DNA from 2 places in the Mesorhizobium sp. M0306 genome. Region 1 is predicted to be linked to the other one. Evidence: riboswitches for the same ligand, from Rfam matches in the RefSeq annotation. Region 1 holds a riboswitch; the other holds the start of a gene.
The links. Region 1 has a riboswitch for cobalamin ahead of metE (5-methyltetrahydropteroyltriglutamate--homocysteine S-methyltransferase). Riboswitches for the same ligand answer to the same signal wherever they lie in the genome.

Region 1 (7,247 bases):
TTGATGTCGAGGAGTGGCGCACGAGCCCGTTTGCAATTGCCGATGCCGAAACGCGATACGGCACGCTCAGAATCAAGACGACTGTTGGCAGCCGCCAATATCCTATCGATGAAAAGGCGCGTGAATCGATTTTACGTCAGTTGAAGGAACTTCATAATCTGCGCAGAAATAACACAAGCAGGCCATGGCTGTATTGTTGGAGCCTTGACAACAAAATACTCTTGATAAATCCGCAATATGTCCGCACCATTGAGCTTATCGGTGACGATGTAGAGGAGATGCCAGAGTATTATCATCCAGAAATCTATCGGGCTTTGGATGACTGGGATAAGGGTGAGGTTTCAGGAAAGCTGAAGAAAGAATGCGATGCCATCATCGCAGAGATGGGTGATCAGGAAGCCGTGCGCATGGCCTCCTATGTTCGCGTCACATATGACGACGGAGAAGATGAGTGGAACTTCTTGGATGAAGAAACCGCTACGACTTTCTTCGGATTGGAAGCTGCGACCTTTGACGTTCCCCAGTGTAGTTTCGCCGAAGTGGAGGAAGAAGGCTACTACCGAGCGCGATACGCCAACCTTGATCGCGTCGCGGTGATGGAGGTTCCAAGCGACCGTTATCACAGATTGACCGCGCCCGAGGAAGCTTAGAACCATCCACGAAGGGCGCATGTTACATCTCGACCTTGCGTGGTGCGTTTTCAGTACGAGATGACGTTAAGCGTAGGTAGTGGCAGGTAAGAGTGCTCGACCAGAAGCTCAACTGCCTCCTCAATATCGCTGCCGATGTGCCGCAGGACACGTCCACGGGAGCGTGGATAGGCGTGAAGTTCCTGCACTCCACGGTCCGCTCTCCCATCGCCGGTGTGTGCCCGACGCCATCTTGTGGACGAGCTTGGCCGCCTGCACCCGGTTGTATTCCGGCTTGCGGTCCGCCTGGGCGGTCCGCCGCGATGGCTATCTCCATGTCAATCGGCGCCGAACTTTGACTGCCCGCTGCTTTTGATGAATTTGGCGAGGTCCCGCGCATAATCACTCTTGGTCTTCTCCTTGAGGCCCTGTGTCGCGAACTTGTGGTCCAGCAGGGCAAACAGGTCCAAGTCCCCTTCCGCCTGTGGCGCTGGCTTGCCCTCACCGCCCTCGGCTTCCCAATTGGGGACCGCTTCTGCGCGCTGCACCGTGGCGATTGTCCGCCCAAGACGCATCACAAGATCGAACGCCAAACCGTGCGCGTGCACGACGATTTGCCGCTCAGGCCTCATTTGGACAGGACTTGAGCTAGCCCGGTGGTTTGAGCCGGGTTACCTTGAGCCGGTGGGCTGCGAACAAGCAGTTCGAGACATTGGCCTCGATCACTTCGCAACACGCCGCTGCGCCTGGCCTCGGTGTGCCCCCCCCCGAAATCGTTGTGTCATATCACCGAGGGCATCACGGCCAACAGCTTCCACATGGGCAACAGCCTCGCCATTGAGCCGAATATGGTCGCGAGCAGATCACCAACGAAGCGGTCGGAACCTCGGAGCCGAAGTTCGACGCCGAGGTGGTTCGCGTGATGCGCTAAGCAGCACCACGGCGCTTGCCGGTATGTTTGCTGCCGGCAGCCGACGAACTCCTATCCTCCTGGACAAGGGCGCCGTGCGTCATTGCTTTGATTTACCGGCCGCTCAAGGCTTCCACAGTTTTCGCTTTCGAGGCGACCTTTGGAACATGCCAACGGAAATTTAACATAACGACATAAACATTTCTTTATGCGGCGTTGACAATGAAGCGAACTGCTGTAATTGTCTCCCGCGTCGTGGTTCTCCGTACGGCGCTGCCGCAGCGGAGCTAAGAGGGAAGCCGGTGCGATGCCGGCGCTGCCCCCGCAACTGTTAGCGGCGAGCCAACCCCACTCATGTCACTGAGGCGAATAGCCTTGGGAAGACGGGTAGAGGCTATGACCCCGCGAGCCAGGAGACCTGCCACGGCGAATTACGTCCACGGGCGGGGTGTCTCGGTGGCCGCTGCAGCCTAGCGTTCGTGCCGGCCTGCTAGCGCCTTCCTTGTCACCGACGCCCCAACCATCGGGGTCTGGCATGACTATCTCTCAGCAAATTCCTGTAGCAACGCTCGGCGTGCCCCGCTTCGGTCGTCGGCGAGAACTGAAATTCGCGCTTGAAAGCTACTGGTCCGGAAAATCGTCCGCTGCCGACCTTCTCACGACCGCGAAGGCGCTCCGTGCCGCTAGCTGGGAGGAGCAGCACGATCGCGGCGTGTCGAAAATCCCGTCGAACGACTTCTCGCTCTACGACCATGTGCTCGACACCGCAGCCATGGTCGGCGCCGTTCCATCCCGTTACGGCTGGAATAGCGGCGAGGTTCCACTTGACATCTACTTCGCAATGGCGCGGGGCAACCAGGGTCAGACGGAGGATTGTCGACACGCTGGTCACCAGCAGGCGGCTCATCGGTCTGATGTAACCGCGATGGAAATGACCAAGTGGTTTGACACCAACTATCACTACATTGTGCCGGAACTCAACGATGATCAGACGTTCGCCCTCTCGTCGACGAAACCGGTCGATTACTTCATCGAGGCTAAAGCTCTCGGCGTTCACACACGCCCAGTCATCCTTGGACCGATCACCTTCCTCAAGCTGGCGAAATCGCCTGCCGAAGGATTCGATCCCATCGCGCTCCTGCCGCGGCTGCTGCCCGTCTACGAGCAACTCCTGCAGAGGCTGAAGCTGTCTGGAGCCGACTGGGTGCAGATCGATGAGCCAGCGCTTGTCCTCGATCTGAACCCGAACGAACGAGCTGCGTTCGAATTCGCCTATGGCCAGCTGTCGAAAGCCGCGCCCGAGCTGAAGATCATGCTGGCTACCTATTTCGGGCCGCTGGGAGACAATCTCGAAACCGCGGTTTCTCTGCCCCTGGCCGGGCTGCATATTGATCTCGTGCGCGCTCCCGAGCAGCTGGAAACGGTGGGTCGGCTCGCACCGAAGGATCTGGTGCTCTCGCTTGGCTTGATCGATGGCCGCAACGTCTGGCGTGCGAACCTGCCCGCCATTCTCGACCGCATCAAACCGATCGTCGCCGGCTGGCCCTTGGACCGCGTCGAGATCGCGCCTTCTTGCTCGATGCTGCATGTGCCGATCGACCTCCGCATGGAGACGGAACTCGACGCGGACATCAGGTCGTGGCTCGCCTTCGCGGCCCAGAAGACCGACGAGTTGGTGTTGCTTGCCCGGGCCCTGTCCCAAGGCAGGGATGCGGTGGCAGGCGCGTTGAAAGCGTCTGCCGAGGCTGCCGCCACTCGCGTGACATCCACGAAGATCCATGACCCGCTGGTTGAGGGGCGGATCGCCAGCATTGACGACAGCATGAAGCGACGAGAGAGCGCTTTTGCCGAGCGCTCCAGAGTCCAGGCCGGCACGCTCGGGCTGCCGCCGTTCCCGACGACGACCATCGGGTCCTTCCCGCAGACGCCGCAGGTACGCAGGGCGCGGGCCGCTCATGCGAAGGGCCAGCTGAGCTATGTCGACTACGAGACCTACCTGAAGAAGGAGATCGAGGCTGCAATTCGGTGGCAGGAAGAGATCGGGCTGGACGTGCTGGTGCACGGTGAGTTCGAACGAAACGACATGGTACAGCATTTCGGCGAGCAGCTGTCCGGCTTCGCCTTCACCCAGCATGCCTGGGTGCAGAGCTATGGGTCGCGTTACGTGCGTCCCCCCATCATCTTCGGCGACGTATCGAGGCCCAATCCGATGACGCTGCGCTGGTGGCAGTTCGCCCAGTCGCTTACGGAAAACCCTGTGAAGGGAATGCTCACAGGCCCAGTGACCATTCTCAACTGGTCATTTGTTCGCGACGACGTACCCCGCTCCGAAGCATGCCGCCAGATCGCGCTCGCGATCCGCGACGAAGTGACGGATCTCGAATGGTCCGGCGCAAGGATGATCCAGATCGATGAGGCCGCGTTTCGCGAAGGATTGCCACTGCGCCAGTCTGATTGGAACGACTATCTCGACTGGGCTGTCGAATGCTTCCGGATCGCTTCAACGGGTGTAAAGGACGCGACTCAAATCCATACCCACATGTGCTATTCGGAGTTCAACGAGATCATCGACGCGATCGCTGAAATGGATGCGGATGTCATTTCGATTGAGACGTCGCGCTCGAAAATGGAACTGCTGGACGCCTTCACGAGCTCCAAATATCCGAATGAAATCGGGCCCGGAGTCTACGACATTCACTCACCACGCGTCCCGGAAGTCGGCGAGATTTCGGATCTCGTCATGCTTGCCCGCGAGCGACTGTCCGATGCCCAACTGTGGGTAAACCCGGACTGTGGCCTCAAAACCCGCAAGTGGGAGGAGGTCCGCCCTGCCCTCATGAACATGGTTGCTGCAGCACGCGCGCTCCGGGAGAAAGTGTAGGCCGGAAGGTTTCCTGGTTGCTCACCATGTGGTGAGTTAGCGGCTGCCGCATGTGGGCCGTGAATGTGCCAAAACGCGATCACATCCTTTGAAATAAGTCACTCGAGCGAGAAAGTGCACTTTCCTTCGGCACGTGTACTAATCGCGCAGGAATAAAGGGAACCGTTTTCTCCCTGTGACGTGTCGAGGTCGAAGGGGATTTGATTGGCGTCGAGACCGCATCCGGCCATGGGTTATCAGCATGCCAAGTGCGCTGTTCTCGATCAGTTCGTAAAGGACTTCTCGGCTCGGTTCATCGAAATGCGCGGGTACATACATGACAGGTTCCTTCACTGGCCGCCGGGTTCGCTGTTCACCGGTTGACATCCGATGGCAAGCGTTCCAACGCGGCGGCGATCTGGCCCTTCGCTGCTGAGGGCAGAGGCAGGATGGGACGCGGGGGGTCGGCACGGCAAATGTCGAGCAATTCGGCAAGTGCATAGACGACGCGAAGGCTCGAGAACTCCTTGAAGAGGCTCCAGAGCGGCGCAAGCGTGGCATCGATCCGTCGCGCTTCGGCCGCATCGCCCTGTTGCGCCGCCGTGACGATCTTCACGCAGACCTCGGGCAGGATGCCGGCGAGGACGCTGTACCATGTGTCGGCGCCGGCGATTATGGCCTCTGCAGCGTTCCAGTCGCCGCTGTAGCCGATCGAGAACCCTTCCGGCACAGTGCGCCTCTGGTCGGCCAGATGGCTCTTGATCGCATCGCCCTTGTCTGTCGGATTCTTGATAGCGACAATCCCACCCACCTTTGCCAGGCGGCTGACGAGTGCTGGGGTGAAATGGAAATGCGTCGTTCCTGGATTGTCGTAGATGACGATCGGAAGGCCACTTTCGCGCGCCACCGTCCAGAAATGTTCGAACACCTCGTCATCAGTGAGCGGGGTGTAAGAGGCGGCCGCAAGCAGCCCCGCGGCAGCCCCCAGGGCCTTAGCGTCCTGCGCGAACCTCACTGCTTCGTCGGTGCGCAGCGCGCCCACACCCACCACAACCGGCATTTGTCCCCCGGTTTCGTCCAAGGTCTCGGCGAGCGCCCGTCGCCGTTCCTCGCGCGTCAGATACATGTATGTGCCGGTGCTGCCGAGAAGACCGATGGAATCGACCTGAGCGGCGCAAAGCCTGGCAATTAGCTTGCGCAGAGCAACGGTATCGGCACGGCCGTCACGATCGGTCGGCGTGATGGGAAACGCGGAAAGGCCGCTCAGGAATGCCATGGCAAGGCTCCGGGTTTGTACGCGAGCGCGGGACTGGCCGGACCACAGGTCATCACAAGGCGTCCAGAGCCCGCCGCATGTCGGCGATCAGGTCCTCGGCGTCTTCAAGACCCACCGAGAGACGCATGAGGTCCTCGCCGACTCCATCGGCCAGATGCGCATCCTTGCGGATCGGCTGACGAGCACGGGTCAGGCTTGCCGGATGATAGATGAGGCTGTCGGCATCGCCGAGGCTGACAGCCCGGGTGATCAGGTTGAGCCGGTCCATCATCCGCCGCGCGCCCTCGAACCCAGCGTGGAGGCCAAAGGCCAACATGCCCGACCCTTGGGACATCTGCTTTTGCGCCGTCACCTGATCAGGGTGCGAGTCGAGGAAGGGATAACTCACCCATGCCACCGCCGGGTGCGCCTCGAGCGCCTGAGCCACCGCAAGGGCAGTGGCGCTGTGCCGTTCCATGCGCAGCGTGAGCGTCTTCAGACCGCGCAGGATCAGGAAGGCTGACATGGGCGAGAGCGCTGCGCCGGTGATGTAGCGCAGGCCCGTTTCGTGCAGCGTGCGGAGCGTTTGCGCGTCGCCGAGAATCGCCCCGCCAAGGGCATCGCCGTGCCCATTGATGTATTTGGTCAGCGAGTGGAGCACGAGGTCTGCCCCATGTTCGAGCGGCCGCTGGAGCGCGGGGGAGGCGAAGGTGCTGTCGACTGCAATCTTTACACCGCGCGCCTGGGCGCGCTCGGCAATGGCAGCGATGTCGAGGATGCGGCTCAGCGGATTCACCGGCGTCTCGAAGAAAACAAGCCGGGTCCGCTCGGTGATCGCGGCATCGAGATTGTGAGGATCGGACAGGTCGACGGCGACGACCTTGATGCCGAAGCGGGGGACCGCCTGTTCGACCATGGCAAGCGTGTTCGCATAAAGCGTCCTGTGGACGATGAGTTCATCGCCTTGGGACAGGAGCGACAGGATCAGCGTCCCGAAAGCCGCCATCCCCGAGGCAACGACCAGACCTGCCTCGGCTCCTTCCAGATTGGCAAGCCGTTGTTCTAGGATCTCCGTCGTCGGATTGTATTCGCGTGCATAGAGCCTTCCGCCAAGCGCGGCGGCGGCCTCGTTCGCTGCCACGCTTTCGAATCCATAGGTCGAGGTCAAGAAGACGGGCGGCTGAACGGCATTGGAAAAGCCGGCGGGATCGTAGCCATGATGGATCGCCCGAGTGGCGAATCCGGGACCGGTGTCGTGGAGCGACCGCGTGAGAGCATCGGTTTCGGATTGATAGGAACGGGTCATTCGGCCTCTAGATCTTTCTTGGGTTTCCGAAAGATTGACGGCAAACTGGCCAATGTGAAATATCCAGTTAGCGATGAATGAAATGGTCCAGTCTTCAAGTGCTGGTTCTGCAGGTCGCTCGCACGCGATGGGTGCACGCCAGATCTACGAGGCTCTTCGCGAGCAAATCCTCGGCGGCGTCTATGAAACCGGCAGTCAGCTGCCGTCCTCCCGAGGCCTGGCAAATGACCTTGGCGTTTCGCGAACGACGGTGACGGTCGCCTATGAGCAACTGACCGCGGAAGGTT
Region 2 (7,247 bases), on a different contig from region 1:
GCCCGTCTTTTCCGCTGTCTCGACGATCAGCTTTGCCAGGCTGTCGCGGCGGCGGCGGTCGAGCCCGTCGGCCTGGGCATATTCGTCGACCAGTCGTTCAAGCCTATGCTGGTTTTCGTCCAGCCCGGCGCCGGTCAGCGGCGGCGGCAGATGGCCAAGCGTGACGGCGGCAATGCGCCGCTTGGCCTGCGCTGCCTCGCCGGGGTTGGAGACGATGAACGGATAAATGACGGGCAGGGCGCCGGTGACGATTTCGGGAAAGCAGTTTTCGCTGAGCGCGACGGTTTTGCCGGGCAGCCATTCCAGCGTACCGTGGGCGCCGACATGGACAATTGCATGGATGCCGAGCGACTTGCGCAGCCAGAGGCCAAAGGCGACCAGCGCATGGCGCGGCGGCAGCGTCGGGTCGTGATAGTCGGCGCGGCGGTCGGCTGAGCGCCCGCGGTCAGGGGCGAGTGCCACGGTGACGTTGCCGAAGGTGGCTGCGCGGAAGGCGTATTTTGCGGCGGCAGGCGCTTGAACACCCCCCTCTGTCCTGCCGGACATCTCCCCCTCAAGGGGGGAGATTGCGCTGTTGTCTCTGCTTTCGCCAATTACCGAGGGCGTTAAGGGAGAGCCGGCGGCGGAACTGCCAATCTCCCCCCCTGAGGGGGAGATGTCCGGTAGGACAGAGGGGGGTGCCTCGCGCGAACCCGTCTCATCTTCCGCATTCCCCCATGCGGCCTGTACCGCAGCGATGGCCGCCGGCGGCAATTCCTTCGAGACGGTAAGATAATCCTGCAAAGCCAGCCCCTGGTCGGCTGGCTCCAGCATCTCCAGCAACTCGCGCGGCGTTTGCGGAATCCTTTCAACGGCGTAGCCCTGTTCGCTCAGGTCGTGCAGCATCGCCAGCACGCTGGACGGCACGTCGAGGCCAACCGCATAGCCGGTGCGGCCGGGGGCGCTCGGATAGTCGGGGATCAGGATGGCGAGCTTGCGCTCCGCGCGGGGCGTCCGCTGCAGGCGCACGAAGGCCTCGACACGGTTCGCCACTTGCGCCACGCGGTCGGGCTCAGGCCGGTTGGCGAAGGCGCGGAAGGCCAATGCGGGATCGGTTTCGCTTTCGCCCTTGAATGAAATAGCGCCGGCCAGGATGCGGCCGTCGAGCTCGGGCAGGACGACATGCATGGCAAGGTCGGCGGGCGCCAGGCCGCGCTGATTGTTTTGCCAGATGTCGCGGCGGGTGGTCGCAACGATGACCTGGAACACCGGCACGCCGGCGCGGTCGAACAGGGTTTCGACGCCAGGCTCGGCACCCGAGGCGAAAGCTGTGGCGGTGATGATGGCGGCAGGCTTCAGGGTTGCAAGCGCGGTTTCGACAAAGGCGAGCGATGCCGGGTCCTTGAGGCTGGAGACGAAGATAGGGACCGGCGCTATGCCGCGCGCGCTCAGCGCTTCGAAAAGCGCATCGATGGGCGCCACGTCGGCAGCGAGCAGCATCGAGCGGTAGAACAGGATTGGCACGACGTCCCCCTCCCCCTCGAGGGGAGGGTGGCCCGCAGGGCCGGGTCGGGTCGTTGCGGCAGTGCTCGACGTTTTGTGTAGGCGCGCTTCAAAGTGTTGGCGCGCTTCGGAGAGGACCCCACCCCCGGCCTGCGGCCGGACCCTCCCCTCGAGGGGGAGGGGGACGCCGCGTTCTGCGACCCCCAGTCCCGGCTCGTAAAATCCCGCCTTTGGCACGCTGACTGGTTCAGCGACCGCCACACCCGATCCGGCGAGACTTGCCAACCTCTGCACCAGCGCCGTCATATTCGCCGGTCCGCCCTCGCGGAAATAGCCAAGCAGGCCGTCCAACTCCTCGCGCGGCAGCGTCGAGCCTTCGATCAGCCGCAAATCCTCGTCGTGGCTCTCGCCGGGCAGCAGCGCCAGCTTGATACCGCGATTTCGCGCGATAACGGCGAGCTGGTCGCAGCCATAGCGCCACCACTCATAGCCGCCGAGGATGCGGACCAGAATGACCTTGGCGTGGCGGGCGACGCTGTCGATCCACAGGTCGACGGACATCGGATGGCGCAGGTCGCGCAAGGCGGCGAGCCGCATCGACGGCAGGCGGTGCGCATCTGCCTTCCACGCCGCCGCCAGCCCGGCCAGGTCGCTGTCGGTGAAGGACAGGGCCACGACATCCGCAGGCGTTTGCCTGAGATCGACAGGCTCGGCGAGATCGTCGAGCGAGGCGGATGTGGTGGTGAGGATGTGCATCGCGGCTCGTTACCTGGGGTCAGCCGGCGAGGATACGCTCGATCGCCGGGCGGTTCAGCCCTTTCAGGCCGATGACGACAAGGCGCGAGCGGCGGTCGTCTTCAGCGGTCCAGGCGCGATCGTAATAGTGATTGACGCGCGGACCGACGGCCTGCAGCAGGAGCCGCATCGGCTTGCCGCCGACTTCGACGAAACCTTTGACGCGCAATACGTTTTCTTCCTCCGCCGCCGTGGCGACGCGTAGTGCCAGCTCGTCCGGGTTGGACACGGACGCGATGTCGATGACGAACGAGTCAAAGTCGTCATGTTCGTGGTCGAGCTCGTCGTCGTGATGGGTCTTGCGGTTCTCGATGTCGTCCTCGACGGCGAGGCCGAGGCCGAGCAGCACCGACGGATCGACCTTGCCTTGCGAAGTCGGCACGATCTTCACCGCCCGCGCAACGTGCTTGCCGATGACGGCATTGGCACGGGCCAAGCCGGCTGCGTCCATCAGGTCGCTCTTCGACAGGATGATCAGGTCGGCGCAAGCGAGCTGGTCCTCGAATACTTCCTCGACCGGATCGTCGTGTTCGAGCGTCTCGTCCTGCGCGCGCTGCGCCTGCAGGGCATCCATGTCGTTGGCGACGCGGCCATCAGCCAGCGCCGGCCCGTCGACGACGGCGATGACGCCATCGACCGTGACACGGCTTTTCACCGACGGCCACTGGAAGGCCTGGACCAGCGGCTTGGGCAGGGCCAGCCCGGACGTCTCGATCAGGATATGGTCGACCCTCGGCGTCAGCGACAGGATCTGGTCGAGCGCCGGAACGAAATCGTCGGCCACTGTGCAGCAGATGCAGCCATTGGCCAGTTCGACGATGTTTTCCTCGGGGCAGGTGTCAATGCCGCAGCCCTTCAGGATCTCGCCGTCGATGCCGATGTCGCCGAACTCGTTGACGATGATGGCCAGGCGCTTGCCTTTGGCGTTTTCGAGCAAATGGCGGATCAACGTCGTCTTGCCGGCGCCGAGAAAGCCGGTGACGACGGTGCAGGGAACGCGCGAAAGGGAGGCAGCGGTCATATCGAGTCCTTCAAAAGGTCAAGGGGAGGGATGCGGGCAACCAGGCCGCGCTTCAGGCAATCGGGACGGCCGCGCCATGGAATGAGCCCATCCGTCGAGGTGGCGAACAGCTTTGCGCCGGTCACGAGATCGGCGCCGCTGGTCGCAGTCAGGTCGCCGAAGACGTAACTCCAGCAGCCGTCGCGCAGTATGGCGGCGCTGAGCCGGCGCTTGCAATTGCCGAGGCATTCGACGGTGCGGATTTTGATGTTTTCGCTGGAAGCGGCGCGGCGCGTGTCCTCGGCGAGCAGTTCGCCGGCGCGGGGATGAGCGTCCGAACCGGTCTCGTCACGGCAGGACGAGCAGACGATGACGGTAACTCCGGCCGGGGAATCACCATGGCCGGACAATAAATCCGCTGTCTCAGCCGGAAAACTGCTGTCGCGTTCCAAATCAGGCTCCTTGCCCGGAAAACCCGCCAGGCGATCGGATTCTTATGTCCTAGACGGCAGGTCTCCTGGCTCGCGGGTCATCGCCTGGATGCCGCCTTCCCGGGAATATCCCAGTGGTTTTCGGCCGAGGCTCATCGCTTACAGTTGCGGGGACAGCCGCGGATTTGAAATCGAGATTTCGCACCGCATTCCCTCTTGGCCCTTGCCGTTGCGGGCAGGGGACCGTCTGGAACGGATTTAGGCTTGTGAAGGCAGTCGTGTCAACGCACGTCTATGACGCGGCGATATCTACGAGCGGCCGGCCAAGGTCGCCGGCAGCTGTCACCTCGATGCGCTCAAGCCCGAGCCAACCCTGCATCAGCTTCAATTCCTCGAAGAGTTCGGCAGCGGTTTGTGGCGGGGCGCCGGGCTCCGCATATGCGGCATGGACGCGCAATACGCCGGCCGGACGGTCGGCCCTGAGGTCGACGCGCCCGACGATGCTGTCGCCGAGCAGGAACGGCAGCACATAATAGCCATACCGGCGCTTTTCGGCCGGCGTGTAGATCTCGATGCGGTAGTGGAAGTCGAACAACCGCTCGGTGCGCGACCGCTCGAAGACGACGGGATCGAACGGCGCAAGCAAGGCGCGCGCCTCGATCCTGTGCGGCAAACGGGCGTCCTTGTGGAGATAGGCTGTTTTGCTCCAGCCTTCGACGCTCACCGGCAACAGCTCGCCAGCCTCGACCAGCTCCTCGATGCGGCCCTTGATATCGGCGGGCGAGAGGCGGAAATAGTCGCGCAGGTCGCCTGCCGTCGCGACGCCATGGGCGCGGGCGGAGATACGCAGCAATTCGCGGTGAGCGTCCTCGGGAGCGGGCGCTGGCAGGCTTAGTATTGTTGGCGGCAGCACGCGCTCCGGCAGGTCGTAGAACCGCTCGAAGCCGCGGCGGTGCGCGGTGGTGATGCGGCCGGCCCAGAACAGCCATTCGAAGGCATGCTTGGCATGGCTCCAGCCCCACCAGCCACCCGAGCCCTTCTGGCCTTCGAAAGCCGACGCCGCGATCGGGCCTCGTTCGGCGACCTCGCGATAGATGTCTTCGATATAGGCGGCGTGCTCGCGGCCCCATTTGGCCAGTCCGCTGTACATTTCCTCGCCGCGCTCGGCCCGCTGCATGCGCCAGCGCATCAGCGGATAGGTCTCGACCGGCAGGAAGGAGGCTTCGTGCGCCCAATATTCGAAGACCATGCGCTTCCGCGTTATGGCGGAGTCGTCGAGCAGCGCCAGCTTGTAGGGGCCAAGCCGCGAATAGAGCGGCATATAGTGGGCGCGCACCACGGCGCTGACAGAATCGATCTGCAGCAGTCCGGTACGGGCAAGCACGCGGGCCAGATGCCTGCGGTCGGGCGTACCGGCGGGTCGGGGGTCATTGAATCCCTGTGCCGCCAGCGCGATGCGGCGGGCCATGCGAAGTGAGATTTTTTCCTTCATCAAGGCGGTATCCTGATGATGTTGGACAGAGCAGAGAACCTGCGATTCCGCGCCATGCTAGCAGGGTTTTGGCGGCATCCATGTCAGGAGAGAAAAGTGGAGTAAAAGGTGAAGGAAATCAAACAGGAGCAGATCGGACCAGTTTTCCCGGATATGCCGTCCAGCACCGCGATTTGAACAAGGTTTGACTTGCTTCGCCGAAAGCGCTGCGCTAACCCTCGCCGCGTTGCAGCATAGAGCCTCCTTAAAACGGTTCAGTGGTTAAACTGTCACGCTTCCGCAAGTGGGTCCGGTGCTGTAATCAGAGTGGATTGGCCGCCAACGGAAACTGCAGCATGAACGCACTTTTAGGTTCGTACCTGCCCATCGTCCTGTTCATCGGCGTGGCGCTGATCGTCGGGCTGGCGCTGCTCGCCGCACCGTTCCTGGTGGCCTATCGCAACCCCGATCCGGAAAAGCTTTCGGCCTATGAGTGCGGCTTCAACTCGTTCGACGACGCCCGCATGAAGTTCGATATCCGCTTCTACCTGGTGTCGATCCTGTTCATCATCTTCGACCTGGAGGTGGCCTTCCTATTTCCTTGGGCGGTGTCGTTCAGCAAGATCGGCATGCTCGGTTTCTGGTCGATGATGGTGTTTTTGGCGGTGCTGACCATCGGCTTTGCCTATGAATGGAAGAAAGGGGCGCTGGAATGGGATTGAGCGACAATTCCGGCACGCTCGTCGCGCCGAAGCCCAAAGGTCTCATCGACCCCAACACCGGCAGGCCGGTGGGGGAGGATGATCCGTTCTTCCTGGAGATCAACAACGAGCTGGCCGACAAGGGCTTTCTCGTCACCTCGACCGAGGCGCTGATCACCTGGGCGCGCAGCGGCTCGCTGATGTTCATGACCTTCGGTCTCGCCTGCTGCGCGGTCGAGATGATCCACACCTCGATGCCGCGCTATGACTCGGAGAGGTTCGGTGTCGCGCCGCGCGCGTCTCCGCGCCAGTCCGACATCATGATCGTCGCCGGCACGCTGACCAACAAGATGGCGCCGGCGCTGCGCAAGGTCTACGACCAGATGCCCGAGCCACGCTACGTCATCTCGATGGGCTCCTGTGCCAATGGCGGCGGCTATTATCATTATTCCTATTCGGTGGTGCGCGGCTGCGACCGCATCGTGCCGGTCGACATCTACGTGCCCGGCTGTCCGCCGAGCGCCGAAGCGCTGCTCTACGGCATCCTTCTGCTGCAGAAGAAGATCCGCCGCACCGGCACGATCGAACGGTGAGCGGCATGAGCCAGGCGTTGAACGATCTCTCGACCTATCTCGGCGAGAAGCTGACCGGCCGGATCGGCGAGGCGGTGCTCGCCTATGGCGAACTCACTATCTCGGTCGAGCCGCGCGACCTGATCGAGGTGGTGACCTTCCTGCGCGACGACCCGAAATGCCAGTTCATCTCGATCATCGACGTCTGCGGCGCCGATTATCCGTCGCGGGCAAAGCGCTTCGATGTCGTCTATCATTTGCTGTCGCCGAGGCAGAATATCCGTGTCCGCATCAAGGTCCAGGCCGACGAAGAGACGCTGGTGCCGTCGATCACCGGCATATATCCCGGCGCCGACTGGTTCGAGCGCGAGACCTATGATCTCTACGGCGTGCTGTTTTCGGGCCATCCCGATCTGCGGCGGATCCTGACCGATTACGGCTTCGAGGGTCATCCGCTGCGCAAGGACTTTCCGCTGACCGGCTTCGTCGAGGTGCGCTACGACGACGAGGCCAAGCGCGTCATCTACGAGCCGGTGGAATTGAAGCAGGAATTCCGCAATTTCGATTTTCTGTCCCCATGGGAAGGCACGGATTATGTTCTGCCGGGGGACGAGAAGGCAAAACAGTGAATGGCTGAAACCTCCGTCCGCAACTTCAATATCAATTTCGGCCCGCAACATCCTGCGGCGCATGGCGTTTTGCGCCTCGTGCTGGAGCTCGACGGAGAAGTCGTCGATCGCGTCGATCCGCATATCGGGCTTTTGCATCGCGGCACGGAAAAGCTGATCGAGCACA

Region 2: another riboswitch for cobalamin. It lies ahead of NKI95_RS19540 (DUF1636 family protein); the one in region 1 lies ahead of metE (5-methyltetrahydropteroyltriglutamate--homocysteine S-methyltransferase).

The regions. Positions count from the first base shown of each region.
Region 1 is NZ_JAMYRY010000020.1:20,610-27,856, reverse strand. It holds gene NKI95_RS23325 (helix-turn-helix transcriptional regulator) at 1-650, shown strand, start outside; gene NKI95_RS23320 (hypothetical protein) at 968-1,222, opposite strand; cobalamin riboswitch at 1,779-1,979, shown strand; gene metE (5-methyltetrahydropteroyltriglutamate--homocysteine S-methyltransferase) at 2,075-4,420, shown strand; gene NKI95_RS23310 (dihydrodipicolinate synthase family protein) at 4,773-5,675, opposite strand; gene NKI95_RS23305 (trans-sulfuration enzyme family protein) at 5,728-6,960, opposite strand; gene pdxR (MocR-like pyridoxine biosynthesis transcription factor PdxR) at 7,043-7,247, shown strand, end outside.
Region 2 is NZ_JAMYRY010000014.1:26,010-33,256, reverse strand. It holds gene cobN (cobaltochelatase subunit CobN) at 1-2,238, opposite strand, end outside; gene cobW (cobalamin biosynthesis protein CobW) at 2,258-3,298, opposite strand; gene NKI95_RS19540 (DUF1636 family protein) at 3,295-3,729, opposite strand; cobalamin riboswitch at 3,768-3,971, opposite strand; gene NKI95_RS19535 (winged helix-turn-helix domain-containing protein) at 4,001-5,200, opposite strand; gene NKI95_RS19530 (NADH-quinone oxidoreductase subunit A) at 5,536-5,901, shown strand; gene NKI95_RS19525 (NuoB/complex I 20 kDa subunit family protein) at 5,892-6,473, shown strand; gene NKI95_RS19520 (NADH-quinone oxidoreductase subunit C) at 6,479-7,081, shown strand; gene NKI95_RS19515 (NADH-quinone oxidoreductase subunit D) at 7,082-7,247, shown strand, end outside.